3 regions of the Alcaligenes sp. SMD-FA genome follow, and region 3 is predicted to be linked to each of the others. Evidence: riboswitches for the same ligand, from Rfam matches in the RefSeq annotation. Region 3 holds a riboswitch; each other region holds the start of a gene.
The links. A riboswitch is a leader RNA that binds a small molecule or an ion and turns the genes downstream of it on or off. The one in region 3 is predicted to bind thiamine pyrophosphate.
Positions count from the first base shown of each region.

Region 1: it holds a riboswitch for thiamine pyrophosphate, as region 3 does, so the genes downstream of both, thiC (phosphomethylpyrimidine synthase ThiC) here and OKX01_RS08970 (sodium:solute symporter family protein) in region 3, are expected to answer to the same signal.
Region 2: it holds a riboswitch for thiamine pyrophosphate, as region 3 does, so the genes downstream of both, OKX01_RS07870 (NUDIX hydrolase) here and OKX01_RS08970 (sodium:solute symporter family protein) in region 3, are expected to answer to the same signal.

Region 1 is NZ_CP110108.1:3,438,225-3,441,495, reverse strand. Features, by position in the region: gene thiC (phosphomethylpyrimidine synthase ThiC) at 90-2,006, opposite strand; TPP riboswitch at 2,062-2,156, opposite strand; gene OKX01_RS15905 (helix-turn-helix domain-containing protein) at 2,197-2,574, opposite strand; gene OKX01_RS15900 (helix-turn-helix domain-containing protein) at 2,785-3,159, opposite strand.
Region 2 is NZ_CP110108.1:1,710,153-1,713,423, forward strand. Features, by position in the region: gene fur (ferric iron uptake transcriptional regulator) at 1-70, shown strand, start outside; gene hisI (phosphoribosyl-AMP cyclohydrolase) at 111-575, shown strand; gene thiD (bifunctional hydroxymethylpyrimidine kinase/phosphomethylpyrimidine kinase) at 678-1,484, opposite strand; gene OKX01_RS07870 (NUDIX hydrolase) at 1,481-1,954, opposite strand; TPP riboswitch at 1,999-2,117, opposite strand; gene OKX01_RS07875 (tautomerase family protein) at 2,163-2,552, opposite strand; gene OKX01_RS07880 (hypothetical protein) at 2,559-2,936, opposite strand.
Region 3 is NZ_CP110108.1:1,934,230-1,937,500, forward strand. Features, by position in the region: gene OKX01_RS08970 (sodium:solute symporter family protein) at 1-1,262, opposite strand, end outside; TPP riboswitch at 1,404-1,511, opposite strand; TPP riboswitch at 1,578-1,675, shown strand; gene OKX01_RS08975 (3-oxoacyl-ACP reductase) at 1,726-2,508, shown strand; gene OKX01_RS08980 (LLM class flavin-dependent oxidoreductase) at 2,505-3,271, shown strand, end outside.

The sequences.
Region 1 (3,271 bases), 1.5 Mb from region 3:
AGGCAGAAAAAATCCACCCAGGGCTTTAACCCATCAAGGCCTGATCAAACAACGATCATGTTCACACCAGGCTCGTCTTCAATAAAGCTTCAAGCCTCCTGATACAGCTTGCTGCCCTGCTGAACGAACTGTACTGACATCTCCTTCATCCCCTGATCCACAGCGGACTGCTCATCTAGGCCGTTAGCCTTGGCATAGTCACGTACATCCTGCGAGATCTTCATGCTGCAGAACTTGGGCCCACACATGGAGCAAAAGTGCGCCACTTTCATCGAGTCTTTAGGCAAAGTCTCGTCGTGGAACTCACGCGCGGTATCCGGGTCCAGCCCCAGATTGAACTGATCATCCCAACGGAATTCAAAGCGCGCCTTGGACAAGGCATTGTCCCGGAATGCCGCCGAAGGATGCCCCTTGGCCAAGTCCGCGGCATGTGCCGCGATCTTGTACGTGATGATGCCGTCCTTCACGTCTTTCTTGTTCGGCAAGCCCAGATGCTCCTTGGGCGTCACATAGCACAACATCGCCGTGCCTTGCCAGGCAATCATCGCCGCGCCCAAACCGGAAGTGATGTGATCGTAGCCCGGTGCAATGTCGGTTGCCAAAGGCCCCAAGGTATAGAAGGGGGCCTCATGACAGTGCTCCAGCTGCAACTGCATGTTCTCTGGAATCAGATGCAAAGGCACATGACCTGGGCCTTCAATCATGACCTGAACATCGTGCTTCCACGCAACCTGAGTCAACTCGCCCAAGGTACGCAGTTCCGCGAATTGCGCCTGATCATTGGCGTCATAGCCCGAACCGGGGCGCAAGCCGTCACCCAGTGAGAAAGCCACGTCGTACTGCTTCATGATCTCGCAGATGTCCTCGAAATGCTCGTACAGGAAGCTTTCGCGGTGATGCGCCAGACACCACTTCGCCATGATGGAACCACCACGCGACACAATGCCTGTCATGCGACTGGCTGTCATCGGAATGAAGGGTAAACGCACACCAGCGTGAATGGTGAAATAATCCACACCTTGCTCGGCTTGCTCAATCAGGGTGTCGCGGAAAATATCCCAGGTCAGATCCTCGGCAATGCCGCCGACCTTTTCCAGTGCCTGGTAAATAGGCACGGTGCCCACCGGAACGGGTGAGTTGCGAATAATCCATTCGCGCGTCTCATGGATATTCTTGCCCGTGGACAAATCCATGATGGTGTCTGCACCCCAGCGAATCGCCCAGGTCATTTTCTCGACCTCTTCGCCAATGGTGGAGCCTAGGGCCGAGTTACCGATATTGGCGTTGATCTTCACCAGGAAATTGCGGCCAATAATCATGGGCTCGGTTTCCGGGTGGTTGATATTGGCGGGCAAAATGGCTCGGCCACGCGCAATCTCATCGCGCACAAACTCGGGTGTTACCGTGGTGGGCAAGCTGGCTCCGAAGCCCTGACCGGGGTGTACCTTGGTCAGGCGGCGGGCCATCTCTTCACCTTGTGGGCCACTGGCGCGCAAACTTTCAATGTATTGCTCGCGCCGCAGATTTTCCCGAATCGCCACAAACTCCATTTCAGGGGTGATGATGCCGCGCCGTGCGTAATGCATTTGCGTGACATTGGCACCCGAAGTACTGCGCCGGGGTTGACGCTTCAGTTCAAAGCGCAAGGTGTCCAGCTCCGGATCAGCCTGGCGGGCCTGACCGTACTGGCTATTGAGTCCTGCCATCAACTCGGTGTCATTGCGCTCGCTAATCCAGGCTTGGCGCAGTGCAGGCAGACCTTTGCGAATATCGATCTGTACCGAGGGGTCTGTGTAAGGACCGCTGGTGTCATAAACGCTTAAGGGAGGGTTTGGCTCGGCGCCAAAGTGGCTGGGCGTATCAGCCAGAGAGATTTCCCGAAAAGGCACACGCAGATCAGGCCGTGAGCCGGTTTGATAGGTCTTTCGGGAGTTGGGTAAGGGCTGGATCGCAGCCGGGTCTACGCTGGCCGCAGTGGCCGTAAAAGAAGGGGTTTTGCTTGTCATTGCAGCTCCAAGGAAATGGTGGAGCCGATATAGGAAGAAGTGCCGTGCAGGCATTGCACCTGTGGCACACGCTCCCAGCATCGGCATTATCCGTACTGGTACGAGGGTTTATCTCAACCCGCCAAATGGCGAGTACCCCTGCGTGCCGACAAGTATAGGTACTTTAGAGCTGCTTGTGGACGTATAAGGCTTATTTTCTTTTCATGCCGTTGAGCAGGTGACGGATGGTTTGATCCAGATGGTCACGTTCTTTGGGGGGTAAAGCCACAATCTCGTCCACGGAAAAGCGGTTGAAGGGCCAGGTCACAATGGGCGGGCCTTCGCCGGAGTCTTGCAAGGTGGCCGCATGGCTTGTGCTCAACTCCATATTGCCCAGCCCGTTCTTGAGCCATTGGGCGCTGATGTTCAGGGCTTTGGCCAGATCCAGAATCTCGCGCGCGTCACGCCGCGTGCCACTCTCATAATTGGAGATGGCGCTTTGGCTAAGGTTACACAGGCGGGCCAGTTCGGCTTGGGAAAAGCCGCGTTGCAGGCGGGCGTGACGGAGGCGATCAGAGAAGTGTTTCACACTACAGATTGTTCATGGAACGCCCTGCACGATGGTTTTCAAGAAAAACCCCGTATGTGATAAAACGATCCGGCCCCATCTGCTTCGCTAGGCAAAGAGAAGGTTAGGATAGGTGTGGGCGCAGTCTGGTATCACGCTGTGTGTACAACCAGCCACTGAGTAGAGTGCGACGCTTGGCGACAGCAGGTAGGGGGCAGAAACGAGTAGTGTCTAGCGCTTTTTCATGCCGTCCAGCAAATGACGCAAAGTGCGATCGAGCAAATCCCGTTCGCTATCGGCTAGCGCAACCACCTCATCGACGGAGAACAGACGGAACGGCCAGGAGACAATCGGAGCGCCTTCCTGAGGTTCGGACAAGGTATATCTGTCGTCCAAGAACTCCATCTGGCCGACACCTTTGCGCAGCCATACCGCGCTGACATTCAAGGCTCTGGACAGCTCCAGTATTTCGCGGGCATCTCGACGAGTACCGTTTTCGTAGTTGGAGATGGCGCTTTGAGTCAATCCGCATAGACGTGCCAAATCCGCCTGAGAAAGACCGCGGTATTGACGTGCATGGCGAAGGCGTTCGGAGAAATGTTTCACACAACAGATTGTTGATGTAACTGCCAGCACGATGGTTTTGATAAAAAATCACAGTCGTGATTTATACTGTCCGACATAGTCATCAGATGTCATTATAGTTAAGGTTTCAACT
Region 2 (3,271 bases), 220 kb from region 3:
CCGTTGCCTGAAAGCGGATTGCGAATATCGCCCGGAACCCATGATGACAAGGAGAAAACGTGAAGACTGAAGGACAAGAAACCAGGTCTGCTGAAAATGCGACAGTCCAAATGAGCCGCCGAATCTCGGTGGAGCAAGTGGAAGAGGGCCACGAACTGGCCCCCAAGTTTGATGAGCACGGCTTGATTGCTTGCATCACGACAGACGCTAGCAATGGCGAGGTCTTGATGTTGGGTTACATGAATCGGGAAGCCCTGGAGAAAACCATACAGACAGGGCAAGCCCATTACTGGAGCCGCTCGCGTCAAATGCTCTGGCATAAAGGTGCCAGCAGTGGACTGGTGCAGACGGTAGAGGAAATGCGTATCGACGACGACCAGGACGCGGTGTGGCTACGTGTGCGGGTAGCCGGTTCCGGAGCCAGTTGCCACGTGGGCTATTACTCCTGTTTCTACCGGCAGGTGCCGGTGGGTGCCGAGCATAGCAAAGGTCAGGATCTGGTCTTTGTCGAGTCCGCCAAGACCTTTGATCCCAAAGAAGTGTATGGGGATGTGCCCAATCCCACTGTGCTGTAGTGTTTGTTTCATTCAATGGAGCCGCTTGACTGTTCGCACTCGTAAAACTGCAGGGCAGTCAGACTGAACATCGCATAGCGATCAGTTGTAATGGGAGAGAGCTTACTTGAGAGGCCATAAAGCATGGAAATGATGCACCGGACCTTGCCCCAGGCCGATCTGCAATTGGTCGGCAGCGGCCAAAGCGCCATTCAGGTATTCCTTGCCCAAACCCACCGCAGTTGGCACGCTGCGCCCCGGTAGCAGGGCCGCAATGGCGGAGGATAGCGAGCAGCCCGTGCCATGTGTGTTGCGTGTCGGGATGCGGGGCGACTGAAAAACATGGCTCTGCCCCTGACCTTGCAACAGATCCACACTGTCCGGGCCGTCCAGGTGGCCGCCCTTGAGCAGCACCCATTCAGGGCCCAGCAAGCACAACTCCTTTAAAGTGCTGTGCATTTCTTGCAGCGAGGCGGGTTCCGGTTTTTGCAGCAAATCGCCTGCTTCGGGCAAGTTGGGGGTGAGCAGGGTACACATGGGCAGCAGCTTGTCGCGCACCACGGAGACGGCTTCGGGGCTGAGCAAACGGTCCCCGCTTTTGGCAACCATGACCGGGTCCAGCACAATCGGGCAGTCCAGGCCGTGATGGTGCAGGCGGTCTGCAATCGCTTCCGCAATCCCTGCATTGGCGACCATGCCGATCTTGATGGCATCCACGCGCACATCCTCAAACACCGCGTCCAACTGGTCCGCCACAAAGTCCGGCTCCAGCGCCACAAAACGCCGCACGCCCTGGGTGTTCTGCGCGACCACGGCTGTAATTACGCTCATGCCGTAGGCACCCAAGGCGTACATGGCTTTCAGATCAGCCTGAATACCAGCGCCGCTGGTCGGGTCTGTGCCCGCAATACTCAATACATTCGGAATCATGCTTGGCCTACTTGATCTTGAGTGGCAGCCAATGCCAGTGCCTGGCGGGCAACTCGGACGACGTCAAAACTGTGTGCTACATCCAGGCTGTTCAGTTCCGCATTGCTGAACCAGCGTGCGTCCAGGGCATCATCGCCTGCCTGCGGCTCACCTTGCTGCCAGCGAAACAGCACAGCAATCAGAATGAAGTGTGAATAGGCCAAGGGTGTGGTGCTGGGCTCGCGGTCAAACACATCCAGCGCATCAAAGACCTGCAAGGCCTGGCCTTGTATGCCGGTTTCTTCGGCCAATTCCCGATGGGCCGCCGCCATGATGGTTTCGCCCGCGCGGATTTTGCCGCCCGGAAAGGCCCAGCGTCCGGCATCGGGCCGATTGGCGCGGCGTATCAGCAAAATCTGGTCTTGACGGATGACGGCAGCCAGGGTGGCGGCAACCGGGCCGACGGGGGCGGGAGAGTGGTCAGACGACAAGATAGCAACTCCTACTCAAGGATAGCCATCCGGCAGCAAGCGGCGAGCAGGTACATACCCGTCCCTTCGCCGGCATGACCCGGATCAGGTTCAACGGGTCACTGCGGTGCAATCTGCTCGGGCAGTTTCTCAGCCTGCTCGCCAGGCTCCCCTCGGTGAAAAGACCGTTCTTGTTAAAACGGTCTGGGCGAGTATACCTGTCTTTCGCCTACAACTCCCCCGTCAAAAACTGCGCTCGCCCACGCCCGAAGGACCAGTCTGCATCGCTGTTCTCGACCAGAGCGATGATCAGATCATCGGGTGATACGCCACAGTTTTGTTCCAGTCGCTCTGCCAGCAAACGGTAGAACTGGACTTTCTGACTCTCGCTGCGGGGGCGGGACACGATATGCAGCAGCACTACTTTGTCGCTGCGAGGGTAACCCAGGCCGGTGTCGTCCAGCACCAGCTCGCCGGGACGGTGCTGGGTGACGCATTGGTAGCGGTCGCTGGCAGGAACATCAAAGGCGTGCACCATGGCTTGGTGCGTGGTGTCAAGTAGCTGGCGTAGTTCGTCGTCGCTGCGGCCTTGGATCAGGTCAAATTTCAGTAGTGGCATGGTGGGTCATTCTTGATAGGAAGTGCGGTCTGCAAGGCCGTCGGGAGTGATAGCCATATCGTCGTACATCAGGCGTTCGGCTTCGATGAGCAAGGTTGATAGTTGCTGGTAAGCGGCGGCCCATTCATCGATAAGCTCGTTGCTGGCTATCCTCTCGCTCAGCTCTTCGCGTAGGGCTTGCAGCAGGAAAGTGTCCCCATGTGGGGCACGCTCGGACTGGATTTGGAGAGCAACGCGATTGTTGGTGATCTGGCTGGCCAAGGGACTCAGCGGTGGGGAGTCGCGCAGTATCAATTCATAAAAATAGGTGGTCAAGGCTTCACTGTCGCTTGCCAGCAGCGGCACAGCCGCCTTGATGATGTCGCGTTGAGCGTCTGTCAACATACAAGTCAAAAGCCAGGCAAGATGTGGCCATTTGTGCAGTCAACGAGATAGGCAGCAGGGTGGGTCACGGTATCAGTCTCCTAGTTTGAGGTTGAGATAGCGGCGCTATCCATAGGGAAGATAGAAGACTGAGTAGATCAAGTAAAATGATGAATAGTGAATTTATGGATCATTAATAATGATTAAAAAGCGATCCCTATAAGTGTTGCCTGGACGAGCTTTAGGCGTACTTGCAGACGGCCAGCAGGTAGGAGCCAGTGCCAGAGGGCTGAGATGATGAGGGTTGCCTGTCTGTCGCGTGAGGGCATGAGGAAAACTATCTGCTCATTGATCAC
Region 3 (3,271 bases):
AGGCCGCCCAGGGTGCTAAGGGTGGCGGTAAAGCCATCGTAGCGGCGGCTATACAAACCAAAGAACACGGGGAAAGCGGCTGCCGAACACAGCAAGTCTGCCAGCAGGAACAGGTACAGCACACTGAAACCTTGCGAGGACGCGTACAGCACAGGGATGGAGCAAACCCAGATCAGGGACCGCGCCAGACTCATCATTTGAGCGGTATTGCGATGGGGCATGATCCGGCCCAGATCCACCGCAATCAGGCTGGAAACAGCACTGATGGCGGTATCGGCACTGCTCATGACCAAGGACAGGCCCAAAGGAATCAGCAGTACCAGAAACCAGACCGGTACGTGCGGCAAAATAACGTTGAACAAGGCGACGGAGCTGTCACCGGTGGAGCCCAGGCCCACAAAGGCCAGACCAAATAAACCCATCAAAAAGATGAAAGGGGCGACAAACAGGCCACCGAGCAAAAAACCGCGACGCATGGACTGCGTGTCTTTGGCGGCATAGATGCGCTGCCAGTTGCCCTGGTGAAACAGGCCGGTCAGCAAGATGGCCACAAAGAAGGTCAGCCCGGCCTTGATACCGACCGGGTCGCCAAGCTCGATCAGGCGCGGCGCCTCCAGCTTCACGCTGTCAAACAATTGCACCGGTCCCCCTACGGCTTGCCAGCCAAACATGATGATCAGAAACAGCATGGGCAGGATTACAAGCATCTGTACCTTGTCGGTAAAGATGGACGCGCGCAGTCCGCCATAAGACGTGTAGATCAGCGTGGCCAGCAGCACAATACTGGCGGTGACCCACAGGGGGATAGGGGCGATCAAGGTAATCATCTTGGACATGGCGGTGATTTCAGCCGTCATGGAGATGAACATGTAAAACAACATGATGAGCAGGGTCAGCGCATACATAGGGCGACCGTAGCGGGCAATGACAAACTCGCTCAGGCTGTGGCCGCGTGGCAGCAGTTCGCGCATGCGTTTGCCCAGCGGAATCATGGCCAGGCGGGGCGACATGGAACCGAGGGCATAGCCGATGACGGCGCTCAATCCTCCCCAGGTGGCAGCCTGCGCGGGTGAGAACAGGATCCATGCGCCCAGCGAAGAAGCCAATAAAGTCAGAATGGTAGCGACGGAACTTTGACTATTGCGAGCCACCACAAAGTCTTCAAGAGAATTTTTGTAGTGGCGGGCGTATAGCACCCCGGCCAGAGCAAAAGCCGCAGAAAAAACGATCAGCCACAGGAGGGTGGCGGTTTGGTCCAGCATGAGATCTCCCCAAAAACCTGTTTGAACAGGCACAAACCGGCCAAGCTGGCGGGATGCCAGGGCAGGGCGCAGAAAAATGGAGGGATTGAAATGGGGCGTGTGAGCTGATGAATGCACCGCACAGACAAGAGCGGGCAGGCTGCCAGGCCGCGTTTCCTTTCCCTTCGCCGGCATGATCCGGATCAGGTTCTAAGGGTTACCGCTTGAATGCGGAGTCTCAGCCCGTTAAGGACTCCCCCAGGAACAGGTTCAAAGAGTAGGAGAGCTTCTTTCAAATGTCAATGATACGGTCTAGGCCAATTTATGCTATGGTCTGGCTGCGGCACGGGGTGTCCTTCTTGGAAAGGGCTGAGATAAAACCCGTCGAACCTGATCCAGCTCATACTGGCGAAGGGATGTCCGAATCCATAGACCTGCGTCTGAACCGGGCCGACATCCTCGCCGAATTCTTGCAAGGAGTCTCATGTCTGTGGAACACGTCTCGGAACTCTCCCAACAACTTGTTCTGGTCACCGGCGGCGCACGCGGCCTGGGGGCTTGCCTGGTACGTGCGTTTGCGCGTCAGGGCGCGAAAGTTGTCATCAATTACCTGAAAAGTGAAGCAGCCGCTCAGGCGCTGGCGGATGAGTTCCCGCAGCAATGTCTGGCCGTGCAAGCGGACGTGACGGATGCGACGGCGGTGCAAGCTTTGTTTGCCAAGGCCCAGGCGCATTTTGGCCAGCCTATCACTACGGTCGTCAATAACGCTTTGCCTGAATTTTCTTTCAACGGCGATGCTCGTCCCCATGCCGATACGCTGACGTGGTCGCAACTGAACCAGCAACTGGAAGGCATTGTGGGCGGTGCCTTGAACACCACACAGGCGGCATTGCCTGGTATGAAGCAAGCGGGCTTTGGTCGCATCATCAATATCGGTACGAACCTGTTCCAGAACCCTGTTGTGCCCTATCACGATTACACGGCCGCCAAGGCGGCGTTGTTGTCCATGACGCGTACCTTGTCGCACGATCTGGGGCCCGATCAGATTACTGTGAACATGATTTCTGGCGGTTTGCTGCGTACAACCGATGCGTCCGCGGCTACGCCCGAGGCCGTGTTTGACTTGATTGCGGCCAGCACACCGTTGCGCCGTGTGACTACGCCTGAGGAGTTCGCCGATGCCGCTTTGTTCTTTGCCGGTCCGTGGGCTCGGGCAGTCACTGGGCAGAATTTGGTGGTGGACGGTGGATTGGTGAAAAACGGATGAGGCAGCTGCACTTCAATTTATTCATTATGGGCTGCGGGCATCACAAAGCAGCCTGGCGTCATCCCGATTCGCAGGTAGAACGCCTCGGCGATGTCCGGTTTTACGAAGAACTGACCCAGATCGCCGAGCGTGGCAAGCTGGACGCCATATTCTTTGCCGATGGCCAATCCAGCGATAACGTGTCTGACGGTCCGCGCTGGTTTTTGGAACCCTTGACCATGATGGCCGCCCTGGCGCGAGCCACCGAGCGTATCGGCCTGATCAGCACCGTTTCCAGCACTTTCTACACGCCTTTTGTGGCAGCGCGCATGTTGTGCTCCCTGGATCATGTGTCCAAGGGACGGATGGGCTGGAACGTGGTGACATCCATGTTTGATTCGGAAGCACGTAATCACGGCTACGAAGCCATGCCCGACCATGCCTGGCGCTATGCACGGGCTGAAGAGTTTGTTGAGACTTCGCTGAAGCTGTTCGACTCCTGGAGCGACAGTGCCTTGGTGATGGACAGGCAGGGCGATTATGCCAAGGTAGATCAGGTGCGTCAGATCCTGCATAAGGGCGATCACTTCCTGGTCGATGGGCCCTTGACCTTGCCGCGCTCACCACAAGGACAGCCTGTTCTGTTTCAGGCCGGTGCCTCTGAGCAGGGCCGGGATTTGGCCGCGCGCAAAGCTGAAGCGATTTATGCCGTGGCGTATGACTTGCCCTCGGCCCAATCCTATTACCGCGACATCAAACGACGCGTGCGGGAAACGGGGCGGGG